Regions from separate parts of the Paraburkholderia sp. BR13444 genome, predicted to be linked through region 2. Evidence: riboswitches for the same ligand, from Rfam matches in the RefSeq annotation. Region 2 holds a riboswitch; the other holds the start of a gene.
The links. A riboswitch is a leader RNA that binds a small molecule or an ion and turns the genes downstream of it on or off. The one in region 2 is predicted to bind thiamine pyrophosphate.
Positions count from the first base shown of each region.

Region 1 (6,434 bases), on a different contig from region 2:
GCGTCGTCGGTCAGCGAGCAGCCGGTCAGCATCGATAGACCGCCGAGCGTCAATAGCTGCTTGCCGAACAGACGTCGCGACGGCATCGCCAGTTCGCGCCTCGCATCGAGCAGGATCGATGCGCGGTCGAGCGTGTGGCCAACACGCTGCGTGGGTTGGTCTGCTGGTTTGTCGATCGGCTTGTTCATGATTCGGTATCCGTAGGGGGTTCGCGTTGCGCGTCGATGAGAGTGAAAATCAGCGTGGCTGTCAGCAGCCGCGGCTCAACGTCCGCGCAGCATCGCGAGCAACGACCGCGGCACGAGCGCGACCATCGCCAGATGCACCGCAAGAAACGCGGCCAGCAGCGACATCGCGGTGAAGTGCACGACGCGCGCGTTGTCGTAGCCGCCCATCAGTTCACGCAGCAGTGGAAACTGCACCGACTTCCAGATCGCGAGCCCCGAGAGCACCAGCACGATCAGATCGGCGATCGCGAACAGGTAGGCGAACTTCTGCACCGCGTTGTAGACGCGCAGATCGTCGTGCGACAGCTTCCCGCGCAACGCGGCGATGAAATCGCGCAGCACCGCGCGCGGCGTCAGCGGCAGGAACTTGCGCACGAACCGCCCGCTTGCGAGATTCAGCGCGATATACACGAGGCCGTTGAACGCCAGCAGCCACATCGCGGCGAAGTGCCATTGCAGCGCGCCGCCGAGCCAGCCGCCCAGTGTGATCGCGGTCGGAAAGCTGAACGCCGGAAAGATCGGCGACGCGTCGTAGATGCGCCAGCCCGACAGCATCATCACGATCGCGGCGAACGCATTCAGCCAATGCGTGATGCGCAGCCACAGCGGGTGAATGACGCCGCGCTTGGGTGCGGCTGGCGCGGAGGGTGCGCCGGGGCGCAACACGTGCGGTGTGGGTGTGGACATGGCGGCTCTCCTCGGGCTGTGGTAGAGAATGCGGCGCGTGCGATGTCGATCAACGGCACGCGGGAAGATCGGCCGCTTGCAGCACGTCGCCGCTCGCGTCGCTTTCGACGAACGCGACCACGCCGAAGCGGTCGGCGGCGTTGTCGATCGGATCGGCTTTCGCGTCGACGCTCGCTTCGCGTAGATCGATGTCCTGACGAATCCGCGCGTGACCGGCGACGAGTGGCACGGGCCCGAACCACGCGCGCACGACCCGTTCGTGATGCAGCGTCGCGCCGCGGTTTTCGCCCGCGCCGACCTGCGTCGTCAGCGCGTTCTCGTAGACCGCGAGATAAGCGCTCAACGGACCCGTGGCGGCCGCGGCCATCGTGCTGAACTGCGCATCGACATCGAACGCACCGGGCGCACGCGGACTCAGCTCGAGCGCGACATTGGCCTGCGCGGGTTCCGCGACGAGCTCATCGAGGCGGCGCTCGAAACTGTCGCGTTGCGACCAGTCGCGCAGCTCGCGGCCCGCGACGAACACTTCCGGCGTATAGATCGTGTGTCCGCCCGCGAGATGCATCAGCGTCTCCTGACGTTCGGTGAAGCGATGCTGGGAAAACCGGTCGCTCCAGCCGAGGCTGTTCCAGTAGTCGACGTGCAGTGCGAGCGGCACGATGCCGTGGGCGGCGCCGTTGCTTTTCCATTGACCGAGCCAGCGGTCGGCGGGCGGGCAGCTATCGCAGCCCTCGCTGCTGTACAGCTCGACGAGCGCGAGGCGGTGCGCGGGGCTGTGCGTCGCGCATTGGGGCCCGGCCGCGACCGCATCGGCCGCGCGGATGCCCGAAGCGCTCAGCACAACGAGCGCGAGGCCGGCGGCGGGCTTGGAAAAACTCGTAAAGCGCTGAACTAGCGAGCGATTGTGCGCGGTCGACATGACGTGCTCCGATCGTAATCTGCACGTTTGTCGAACCGCGCGGCCGGTTATGACAAGCCTCTTTTAATTTTTTTCCGGCATGGGTAGCGAGCCAAGGCTCGCCGCGACTCAGTCGTAACTGACCACTACCGTCACGCGCGTGTCCGTATCGGTGCGCCGCGCGTTCAGCGAGAGCACGCCGCCCGCGCGATCGACCGCGTAGTGGCCGTCGCGGGCCAGCACGCCGTGCCCCGTGCCATCGACGAAACTCGCTGCTACCAGATCGCGCGACTGCGTGCCGCCGTTCACTTCGAGCGCGACATCGGCCCCGCTGACGACGCCCGGCGGCGCGCTGAACGTCACCGTGCGCGAGAAGCGCTGACCGGCCACGCTCGCGCTATCGACGGCGACGCCAGTGGGCGCCGTATCCGCGCTGATCTGCAGCGGCGGTGCGACGATCATCCCCACGAACCGGATCACGCCGCCCGTCACCGTCGATGCCGCCGGCGCCGCCAGCGGCGCGGCAAGCAATGCCACCACCGCGGCTGTGCGACCGAACGTTCGCCACCGCATTGTTTCCGCTTTCATGTGCACCTCTCTGTCAATCGGCGCGAGTCGCGTCGCGCCATTCACGCGCCATCCCGCGAATCGCTTCGCTGGAGTGCGGCCTTCGCTGCACTTTGTTTAACGGCAATCCTTTGACTGGCTTGAACGCAATGCGGATCAGGTCGCTTTCTTCTGGCACCGCACAAAGACGGCCGATCGACGGAGCGCGATGTCGCCAACGGAAGTGCCCGAGACAGCGTGCTAACATCAAGCTTTCGTCGCTGGTGTCGCGGGCTTCACGTTTTGCTGCGCGGCAACCTGCCGTTCGCTATTCCCATCACCTGGTCGTTTTGCCCGTGACTTCGCTGCGTCGTCCGACTTTCCGTGCTCTCGCCCGCTTGCGCCCATGCCGCGCAGGCGGCTGCGCGCGCGCGGGCGTCGCGCCGCACGGCACCGGCGAGACGTCCCGAATGCTCCCGCTTCACGCCGCCCGGCGCCCTCGCTGACGTAGCCTGCCGATACCCGGGGGCCGCGTCGCCGGGCTCCGGGCTTTCCCATTCGCACTCATCCGCCGACCACCCGCATCGGATCGTCGCACGCGGCCATCCTTCACCGCCTTATCGGAGTCCTGATGATGAAGAAGATCAAAACCTGCTATCTGACCGAACTCGACGTGGCCCGCCTTGAGAAATATGCGGCCGCCAACCCCAAGCTGCAGCACATGCTCGACGATGTGCTCGAACGCGCGGTAATCGTCGACTCGCACGACATCCCAGCCGACGTCGTCACGATGAACTCGCAAGCAACGCTGATCGATTCGGCGAGCGGCGAACAAATGACGTGGACCGTCGTCTATCCGCCCAACGCCGATTTCGCGCAAGGGCGGCTGAACGTATTCTCGCCGGCTGGCCTCGCGCTGCTCGGCGCGCGCCGCGGCGAGAGCATCAGCTTTACGCCACCCAGCGGCGATCAGCAAGTGCTCAAGATCGACAAAATTCTGTATCAGCCCGAAGCCGCCGACGATTTTTCGCTGTAAGCCGGCTGTTCCATTGCTATAAGTTGCCCTGTCTGATGCGGTCTCGGAATAAGCATAGGAGATGTCTGGATTCATCTGGACCAGTTTTTTGAATCACTCAGACAGGTTGCCAAACCGCGGGCGGGCGGTGTATCGTGTGCGCTGCTAACGCGGGGGTCCTGCGTAGCGCGGAGCTGGAGGTCCGTGTTGCGTGGGTGAGAAATACCCTTTGAACCTGATCTGGATAATGCCAGCGCAGGGAAGCGTACGGATCTCGCACCAGCCTCAACAGCCTCACCTCTTAGCGATTTCCGACCACTTCCATCTCAGTCTCCTGCTTAGCCGCCCCACTTTGTACGGAGACTTACATGAACGCCAATCCGAAGTTTATTTCCGCCGAAGCCCATGTGGACGAGGCCGCCGTCGCGCCGCTGCCGAATTCGCGCAAGGTCTACGTGACCGGCTCACGCCCCGACATCCGCGTGCCGATGCGCGAAATCTCGCAGGCAGACACGCCCGACAGCTTCGGCGGCGAAAAGAATCCGCCGATCTACGTGTACGACACGTCGGGCCCCTACTCCGACCCGGACGCGAAGATCGACATCCGCGCGGGTCTGCCCGCGCTGCGTCAGGCGTGGATCGAGGAGCGCGGCGACACCGAGCCGCTGACCGGTCTGTCGAGCAGCTTCAGCCGCGAGCGCGCCGCCGATCCGGCCACCGCGCAGCTGCGTTTCCCGGGTCTGCATCGCACGCCGCGCCGCGCGATCGCCGGCAAGAACGTGACGCAGATGCACTACGCGAAGCAAGGCATCATCACGCCGGAAATGGAATACATCGCGATTCGCGAGAACCAGCGTCGTGCCGAGTATCTGGAGACCTTGAAGGCGAGCGGCCCGAACGGCGCGAAGCTCGCCGCGATGATGGGCCGCCAGCACCCCGGCCAGGCATTCGGCGCGAGCGCGTTCGGTCCGAATGGCCTCACCGAAATCACCGCGGAATTCGTGCGCGAGGAAATCGCGCGCGGCCGCGCGATCATCCCGAACAACATCAATCACCCGGAGAGCGAGCCGATGATCATCGGCCGCAACTTCCTCGTGAAGGTCAATGCGAACATCGGCAACTCGGCGGTGACCTCCTCCATCGGCGAGGAAGTCGACAAGATGACGTGGGCGATCCGCTGGGGCGGCGACACGGTGATGGATCTGTCGACCGGCAAGCACATTCATGAAACGCGCGAATGGATCATCCGCAACAGCCCGGTGCCGATCGGCACGGTGCCGATCTACCAGGCGCTCGAAAAGGTCAACGGCAAGGCTGAAGATCTGACGTGGGAAATCTTCCGCGACACGCTCATTGAACAGGCTGAGCAGGGCGTCGACTACTTCACGATCCACGCGGGCGTGCGTCTGCAATACGTGCCGCTCACCGCGAACCGGATGACCGGCATCGTGTCGCGCGGCGGCTCGATCATGGCGAAGTGGTGTCTCGCGCATCACAAGGAAAGCTTCCTGTACGAGCACTTCGAAGAGATCTGCGAAATCATGAAGGCCTACGACGTAGCCTTCTCGCTCGGCGACGGCCTGCGTCCCGGCTCGATCTACGACGCGAACGACGAAGCGCAACTGGGCGAGCTGAAGACGCTCGGCGAGCTCACGCAGATCGCGTGGAAGCACGACGTGCAGGTGATGATCGAAGGTCCGGGCCATGTGCCGATGCAGCTGATCAAGGAGAACATGGACCTGCAGCTCGACTGGTGCGACGAAGCGCCGTTCTACACGCTCGGGCCGCTGACCACCGACATCGCGCCGGGCTACGACCACATCACGTCGGGCATCGGCGCCGCGATGATCGGCTGGTTCGGCACCGCGATGCTGTGCTACGTGACGCCGAAGGAACACCTCGGTCTGCCGAACAAGGACGACGTGAAGACCGGCATCATCACGTACAAGCTCGCGGCGCACGCAGCGGACCTCGCGAAGGGTCATCCGGGCGCGCAGGTACGCGACAACGCGCTGTCGAAGGCACGCTTCGAATTCCGCTGGGAAGACCAGTTCAATCTCGGTCTCGACCCGGACAAGGCGCGCGAATTCCACGACGAGACGCTGCCGAAGGATTCGGCCAAGGTCGCGCATTTCTGCTCGATGTGCGGCCCGCACTTCTGCTCGATGAAGATCACCCAGGACGTGCGCGAGTTCGCCGCGCAACAGGGCGTCAGCGATAACGAAGCGCTGCAGAAAGGCATGGAAGTCAAGTCGATCGAATTCATGAAGCAAGGCGCGGAGATTTATCAGCGGCAATAGGCGGCTTGCGCGACGCGCGCGCGAAGTAGCGCCCTGCAGTATCGAAGCCCGCCGGCATGGCGGGCTTTTTTTATTCCGCCGCGTCGACCAGGCACGTTGTGTGCTGACAGAAAGAAACAACTACTTCCAACAACGAAGGGAGTCAGCATCATGAAATCGATCCGTCAACTCGGTACTCGTCTTGGCACGGTCGCAGTCGCGCTTTCGCTCGTCGCGGGTGTCGCGGCATGCGGCGACATGTCCCCACGCACACGCGATACCGCGATCGGCGCGGGTGTCGGCGGCGCGGCCGGCGCGGCGATCGGCGGCAGCGGCTTGTCGACGTTGGGCGGCGCGGCCGTGGGCGGTGTCATCGGTAACCAGATCGGCAAGTGAGCGGCAGGCGAGCGTTGCGTCCGATGATGCGTCTGACGATTCATACAGGACAGCCAACCATTTATTCCGACCACGCACCGGACTGACGAGGGCCGCGAATGCGGTGCGCCCTCGTCCCGACGGCGCGCGTGGAAATAGACTGAAATATGCGGTTGCGGTTTTGCCACAGCGCTGCCGCGGCAGAAGCGTAAGCTCCTCATAACGACGTCGCGCGAGGCGGCATCGGTTCATCGAGGAGCGCGTTATGAAGTCCCGCGTCGTCACCCATCTTCGCGCGGTGCGCCTCTCGACGCCACGCGAGGCATCCAGTTTTTCCGCAAGGTTCGCGCGGCCCGCCGCCGCGATTTCCGCGCTCGCCTCCAGTCTGTTTTTAGCCGGCTGCTATT
Region 1 is NZ_JBFPKM010000002.1:183,299-189,732, forward strand. It holds gene AB3X95_RS05165 (molybdopterin-dependent oxidoreductase) at 1-188, opposite strand, end outside; gene AB3X95_RS05170 (cytochrome b/b6 domain-containing protein) at 264-914, opposite strand; gene AB3X95_RS05175 (DUF1223 domain-containing protein) at 964-1,833, opposite strand; gene AB3X95_RS05180 (hypothetical protein) at 1,942-2,400, opposite strand; gene AB3X95_RS05185 (GreA/GreB family elongation factor) at 2,990-3,394, shown strand; TPP riboswitch at 3,536-3,653, shown strand; gene thiC (phosphomethylpyrimidine synthase ThiC) at 3,742-5,673, shown strand; gene AB3X95_RS05195 (glycine zipper 2TM domain-containing protein) at 5,824-6,048, shown strand; gene AB3X95_RS05200 (hypothetical protein) at 6,293-6,434, shown strand, end outside.
Region 1: another riboswitch for thiamine pyrophosphate. It lies ahead of thiC (phosphomethylpyrimidine synthase ThiC); the one in region 2 lies ahead of AB3X95_RS31000 (FAD-dependent oxidoreductase).

Region 2 (6,434 bases):
GCGGCGAAGGCGGCGAGGGCGCAGCGACGCCGGGATATCAGCGAGGCGATCGGACCCAGGCGCGAAGGCTTGGTTGCGGCTGGCGCGCGCACGGTTGGCGGCGAGGTCATGAGGCAGCGCCCGATCCCGGTCACGAGATTCGCTGGGTCATCGAAAGGAGCGACGGCCGCGCGCTCAGCGCGTCACGCGCAGTCGCAGTTCGTTCTGGCCTTGCACGCTCGCGGTGACGTTCAGGCGGCGCGCGTCGGTGGTCACGACGAAATGCTGGCGCACCGGGGTGTTGACGTCGTGCACGACGCGCGGAAAGCAGGCGGCGATGTCGGCGCCGAGTTCTTCGAGCGGATCGTTGATGACGCCGTCGGCTTGCCAGTGCGCGCGCCAGTGGCAGTCGTACGCGTGCGCGGTAGCGCGGCAATCGTCGGAATGGGAGACGCCCGGCAGTTGCGCGGCGGTCTCGTTCGGCAGTTGCCGGAAATCGCTCGCATCGACGATGTGCGTGAGCGCCGCGCAGATATCCGCAGGCTGGTTCGGCTCGGCGGTTTGCGCGGCGTCGACGGCGTTCGTGAAGAGCAGCGCCGCGCCGCAGGCGAGCGCGAGGCGCGGGAGCAAGGTCGGGAACAGAGGTGAAACACGGCGAGCGAATGACATGGGCGAGAAGTCCGGAGAGCGGTTGCGATCAAAGTCGTGACTGACGTCAACGAAGGCCGACGCATGGCGCGGCCCGTACGACTATCGTCGCTGCTCGCGGGCATTTTCAAAGCGCGGAACAGCTTGCGCGCTTCGTAAATGCTTCCGAACTCTTCTCGTGTCTTTCCGGATGTTGCGCACGACGCGCGGGGGCGGCGTCGTGCGCTTAATTGAAGTGAGCGCTGTGCGCGTCGCTCACGCCGCTATCGCTTCGGCCGAACGCTCGACGTCGAGCGTTTCGTCATGGAACGCAGCAAGCGATTCGCGATGCGCGACGCTGACGATCGCCGCCTTCGGCAGCCTCTCGGTGAACAGTCGATAGAGCCGCGCCTCGTTTTCCGCGTCGAGCGCGCTGGTCGCTTCGTCGAGGAACAGGTAGTCCGGCTTGTGCAGCAGCACGCGCGCGGCGGCGAAGCGCTGCTGCTCACCCGGCGACAGCACGCGGGTCCAGTGCCCCGTTTCCTGCAGACGGTCCGCGTATTCCGACAGATGGCAGGTGATGAGCGCGTCGCGGCATTCGTCGTCGCCATAGGTGTCCGCCGCCGACGGATACGCGAGCGCCGCCTTCAGCGTGCCGATCGGCATGTAGCTGACCTGTGGAATGAACATCATGCGCGCGTTGACCGGCGCGTCGATCGAGCCGTCTCCGAACGGCCACAGGCCCGCGAGCGCGCGCATCAGCGTGCTCTTGCCGGCGCCCGACGGACCGCGCACGAGCCAGCGCGAGCCCGGCCGGATCGCGATATCGCGGATGCGCGACAGCGGGTTGCCATTGGGCAGCGCGAGCGTGAGGCTGTCGGTGGAAAGCGAGTTGCTGTCGACGAAATGCAGATTGATGCCACCGTGTTCCGTGGCCGGCGACACCGATTCCTTCAGACGCGGCGAATGCACGACGCGCTTGAATTCGCGCAACCGGTTCACGGTCGCGCGCCATTCGACGAGGCTCGTATAACTGTTGATGAACCACGAGAACGAATCGCTGACGGTGCCGAACGCGCTCGAAATCTGCATCAGCACGCCGAACGTGAACGCGCCCGCGAAGTAGCGCGGCGCGGCGACGACGATCGGGAAAATGATCGCGATCTGGCCGTAGAAGCTCAGCACGAAGGTCAGGCGCTTCGTGTACTTCATCACCTGCCACCAGTTGTCGCGGATGCGGCCGAACAACGTGCGCGCGTTCGTCTTCTCGGTTTCCATGCCGTTGTAGAACGCGATCTGCTCGGCGTTCTCACGCAGGCGGATCAGACCGAAACGGAAATCCGCCTCGACTTTCTGCGCCTGATAGTTGATCGACACGAGCGGATGGCCGACCTTCTGCATAACGAGCGAACCGACCACCGCGTACAGCGCGGCGGCCCAAACCATATAGCCGGGGATATGCAGCGGCATGCCGCCGAGCGAAATACTCAGCGCGCCCGCGAGCGTCCACAGGATCGTGATGAACGACACCAGCGTGACGACGGTCGATAGCAGATCGAGCGTCAGCGACAGCGTGGTGGTCGCGAACGACTGCAGGTCGTCGCTGATCCGCTGGTCGGGGTTGTCGGCGAGACGGTCGCGCTCGATGCGGTAGAACGCGCTGTCGTTGAGCCACTCGTTCAGGTAGCGGGTGGTCAGCCACTGGCGCCAGCGGAAGCCGAGCATCTGACGCAGATAGCGTCCATACACGGCGAGGATGATGAAGCCGAACGCGAGTCCGGTAAAAATCATCAGCAGATGCGGGAAGTCGTGGACGTTCTTTTCCTGCAGCGCGTTGTAGAAGTCCCTGCTCCAGCTATTCAGGCGCACGTTGATCCAGACGACGAGCAGGTTCATCACGATGATCGTAATGAGCAGCCCCCATGCGATGCCTCGTTCCTCGGAAACCCAGTAAGGCTTGATCAGGCTCCAGGCGGAGACCTTTTCGTCGGACGGCAGCGCGGGGCTGGCGGAAGTATGTGGTGTCATGAGCGTCCTGATGAAGTGCTGACCCGAAGTGCATTCCGGCGGCGTACGGGTCCGATCTGGTTGACCCATGTCGGGCGATCCCGCTGACAGCCGGCCCTTTGCGAGGCCGTGGCTGAGGCGGGTCTGCGATACCTGGCCGGGCATCGCGCCCTCGCGCTCGATGAACGCGAGTCCGGACGGGCGCCCGATTCTGGCGTGACGCCCTTAAGCGAAAATTAATTTTTCGGGGCCGGCGTCCGCCGGGATGCCGCCGCCACGCATGCGGCCACGAGTGCCGCGCGCGCCGCGTTTTTTCGGCACCGGTCACCGCATTGTGCCAGAGCGCCGGGCCGCTTCGCATCGGCATCTCGCTAGACGGTGCCAGATCAAAATCGCGGCAGCGACGGTGGACCGCTGGTTTGCGGGCGCCGCGCCTTTTATGGTCTAATGACCTGCGACGAAACAGGGGTGCTTCGCCCACAGGCGGCATGATTTTCATGCCGGGGCGGCGAGGCTGAGAGAGACCCTTTGCACCCGATCCGGGTAATACCGGCGCGGGAAGTTTCCGGAAGCAACCGTCTTCCATTCCCCGCCGGGCGGCGAGCGCAGCTCACATGCACACGCCGTGACCGGCCGGCTTCACCCGCCGGTTTCGTCCTGGGTACGTGCGTTTTTGGCCGTACGGAAAGGACTCGATGACCGCCTATTCTTCAGACATGCATCTTTCTCTTCGTCACGCCGGCTCCGGCGTGCCGTGCCGCTTTGGTTTCGCCCGCCGCTGTCAAACGGAGCGGGTGCGATGAGCCATTCCGCTCGACCTGATTTCGCCGTGCTCGGCGGCGGTTTGTGCGGCCGGCTGGTCGCGTGGCACCTCGCGGGCGACGGACATCGCGTGGCGCTCTATGAGCGCGGCGATGCCACCGGCTCGCAGGCTGCCGCGTGGGTCGCCGCGGCGATGCTCGCGCCGCTGGCAGAAGCCGCCAGCGCCGAGCTGCTGATCACACGGCTCGGTGCGAGTTCGCTCGAAAGCTGGCCGCGCGTGCTCGCCGAACTGCCGGAGCCGGTGTTTTTCCAGCGCAACGGCACGCTCGTCGTCTGGCATCACGCGGATCGCACGGAGGCGCCGCTGTTCGAGCGCCGCGTGCGCGCGAACGCGCCGGCCGAGTTGCTCGAGGGCGGCTTCGTCGCGCTTTCGGGCGCGCAGCTCGGCGCCGCCGAACCCGCGTTGGCCGGCCGCTTCAATCAGGGCTGGCTACTGCCGCGCGAGGGCCAGCTCGACAACCGCCAGGTGCTGTCCGCGCTCGCCGCGGGGCTTGCCGAGCGCGGCGTCGACACGCACTGGAACACGCCGATCGACGACGCGTCGCTGCCCGACGCCGGTATCACGATCGATTGCCGCGGGCTCGGCGCAAAGCCTGTGCTGCCGACGCTGCGCGGCATCCGCGGTGAAGTTGCGCGCGTGCATGCACCTCACCTGCAGCTGACTCGCCCGGTGCGGCTGCTGCATCCGCGCTACCCGCTGTATATCGCGCCGAAGCAGAACGGCCTCTACGTGATCGGCGCGACCGAGGTGGAGGGCGAGGACATGTCGCCCGTCAGCGTGCGTTCGGCACTCGAGTTGCTGAGCGCGGCGTTCTCGGTGCATCCGGGCTTCGGCGAGGCGCGCATCCTCGAGCTGAATTCGCAGTGCCGGCCGACCTTGCCCGATCACCGTCCCGCGCTGCTGTGGGACGGCGCGCGCACGTTGCGCGTGAACGGCCTGTATCGGCACGGCTTTATGATCGCGCCGGAAGTCGCCGACGAAGCCGTACGCTTCGCGAGCGCGCTGCTCGACGGCCGCGTCCGGGACGCCGACGCATTCGCCGGCTGGCGGCGCGACGCACGCTGGAGCGAGCTGTTCCAACAGCACTTCGCGCGTGAGCCGGCCTGAGCGTAGCGGCAAACGTGCCGCACGCGATGCCGCTTGCGCCATCGATTGAATCGTATTCGAACACCATGGACATTCATATCAATCAGAAGCCGTTGTCGCTGCCCGAGGGCGCGACTGTCGCCGATGCGCTTGCCGCCTTTGGCGCGCGTCCGCCGTTCGCGGTCGCGCTCAACGGCGATTTCGTCGCGCGTGCGCAGCATGCGGCGCGCGCGCTGCAAACGGGCGATCGGCTCGACGTCGTGCAGCCGGTCGCGGGCGGCTGAGCGCGCTCGCGCCGGCCTGCTGCTTACCGAACGCAACAACCGTCGCCGAAAACCCATTGCCGTCACGCGGTCGGTTCTAGCCGCGACGGCAAACCAGGATGATGCAAATGACTTCTCACGAGAGCGCCGACGCGCTGACCCTATACGGTCAAACTTTCGCAAGCCGCGTGCTGCTCGGCACGTCGCGCTACCCGTCGCTGCAATCGCTGTCCGATTCGATCGACGCCGCGCGCCCCGGCATGGTCACCGTCGCGCTGCGCCGTCAGATGAACGAGGGCAACGCGGAAGCCGGCTTCTTCGATCTGCTCAAGCGCCACGGCGTGCCGCTGCTGCCGAATACGGCGGGCTGCCTGAGCGTCGGTGAAGCGGTGACGACCGCGCACATGGCGCGCGAAATCTTCGAGACCGAGTGGATCAAGCTCGAACTGATCGGCGACGACTACACGTTGCAGCCCGACCCGGTCGGGCTGATCGAGGCCGCCGCGCGGCTCGTCAAGGATGGCTTCAAGGTGCTGCCGTACTGCACCGAAGATCTGGTGATCGGCCGCCGTCTGCTCGACGCCGGCTGCGAGGCGCTGATGCCGTGGGGCGCGCCGATCGGCACCGGCAAGGGCGTGGTCAATCCGTACGGGCTGCGCGTATTGCGCGAGCGGTTGCCGGACGTGCCGCTGATCGTCGATGCCGGGCTCGGCGTGCCATCGCATGCGGCCCAGGTGATGGAGTGGGGCTTCGACGGCGTGCTGCTGAATACGGCGGTGTCGCAGGCGACGCACCCCGACGCGATGGCGCGCGCGTTCGCGCTGGGCGTCGAGGCGGGCCGGCAGGCGTATCTCGCGGGCCCGATGGCCGAGCGCGAGAGTGCGCACGCGAGCACGCCGGTGGTCGGCATGCCGTTCTGGCATCAGGATGGAGGTGCGGTATGACGCAGTCGTTGACGCTGAAGGACCGCGATCTGTTCTGGCCGACGGCCGACGAACTCATCGAAGCCGCCGAGCGCATCCGCGCGCGGCTTGGCGACTGGCCGCCGACCCACGCGCCGTGGCGCATCTGCCTCACCGCGCCGGACGAACCGAACGGTGGCGACCTGATCGTGGTCGCCGACGCGCAGCAGCACGGCGAGCAGGTCGCGCGCTGGCTGACGCGGGGCGCGGGCGTGATCGTCGCTGCGGAAAACCGCGCGACGCTGCATCTAGGCGGTGAGAAATACGGCCTCGAAGGCCATCTGGCGGAAGACTGGATTCCCGCGCTGGCCGCGTTCCTCGACTGCGGTTTCGATCCGCACGACGCGCTGGTGCTCGCGCTCGCGTGGCGCGACGGCGACGAGACCCGCGCCGACGACGCTTTCCCGTCCGACCTCGGCCGCTTTCCGCGCCTTACCGAGCTGCCGCCGGCACCCGCCAGGGCGTTCCCGCGCTGCCCGGAAAAGCTCGGCCTGTATCCAGTGCTGCCGACCGCGGACTGGGTCGAGCGGGTGGTGGGGTTCGGCGTGAAGACGGTGCAGTTGCGCCGCAAGTCGGCCGAGCCCGCCGACGAACTGAAGCGCGAGATCGCCCGCTGTGTGGCGGCCGGCCGCGCGCACGACGCGCAGGTGTTCATCAACGATCACTGGCAGGCGGCGCTCGAGGCGG
Region 2 is NZ_JBFPKM010000015.1:78,992-85,425, reverse strand. It holds gene AB3X95_RS31015 (hypothetical protein) at 1-110, opposite strand, end outside; gene AB3X95_RS31010 (hypothetical protein) at 175-648, opposite strand; gene AB3X95_RS31005 (ABC transporter ATP-binding protein/permease) at 883-2,634, opposite strand; TPP riboswitch at 3,068-3,191, shown strand; gene AB3X95_RS31000 (FAD-dependent oxidoreductase) at 3,413-4,543, shown strand; gene thiS (sulfur carrier protein ThiS) at 4,609-4,806, shown strand; gene AB3X95_RS30990 (thiazole synthase) at 4,914-5,729, shown strand; gene thiE (thiamine phosphate synthase) at 5,726-6,434, shown strand, end outside.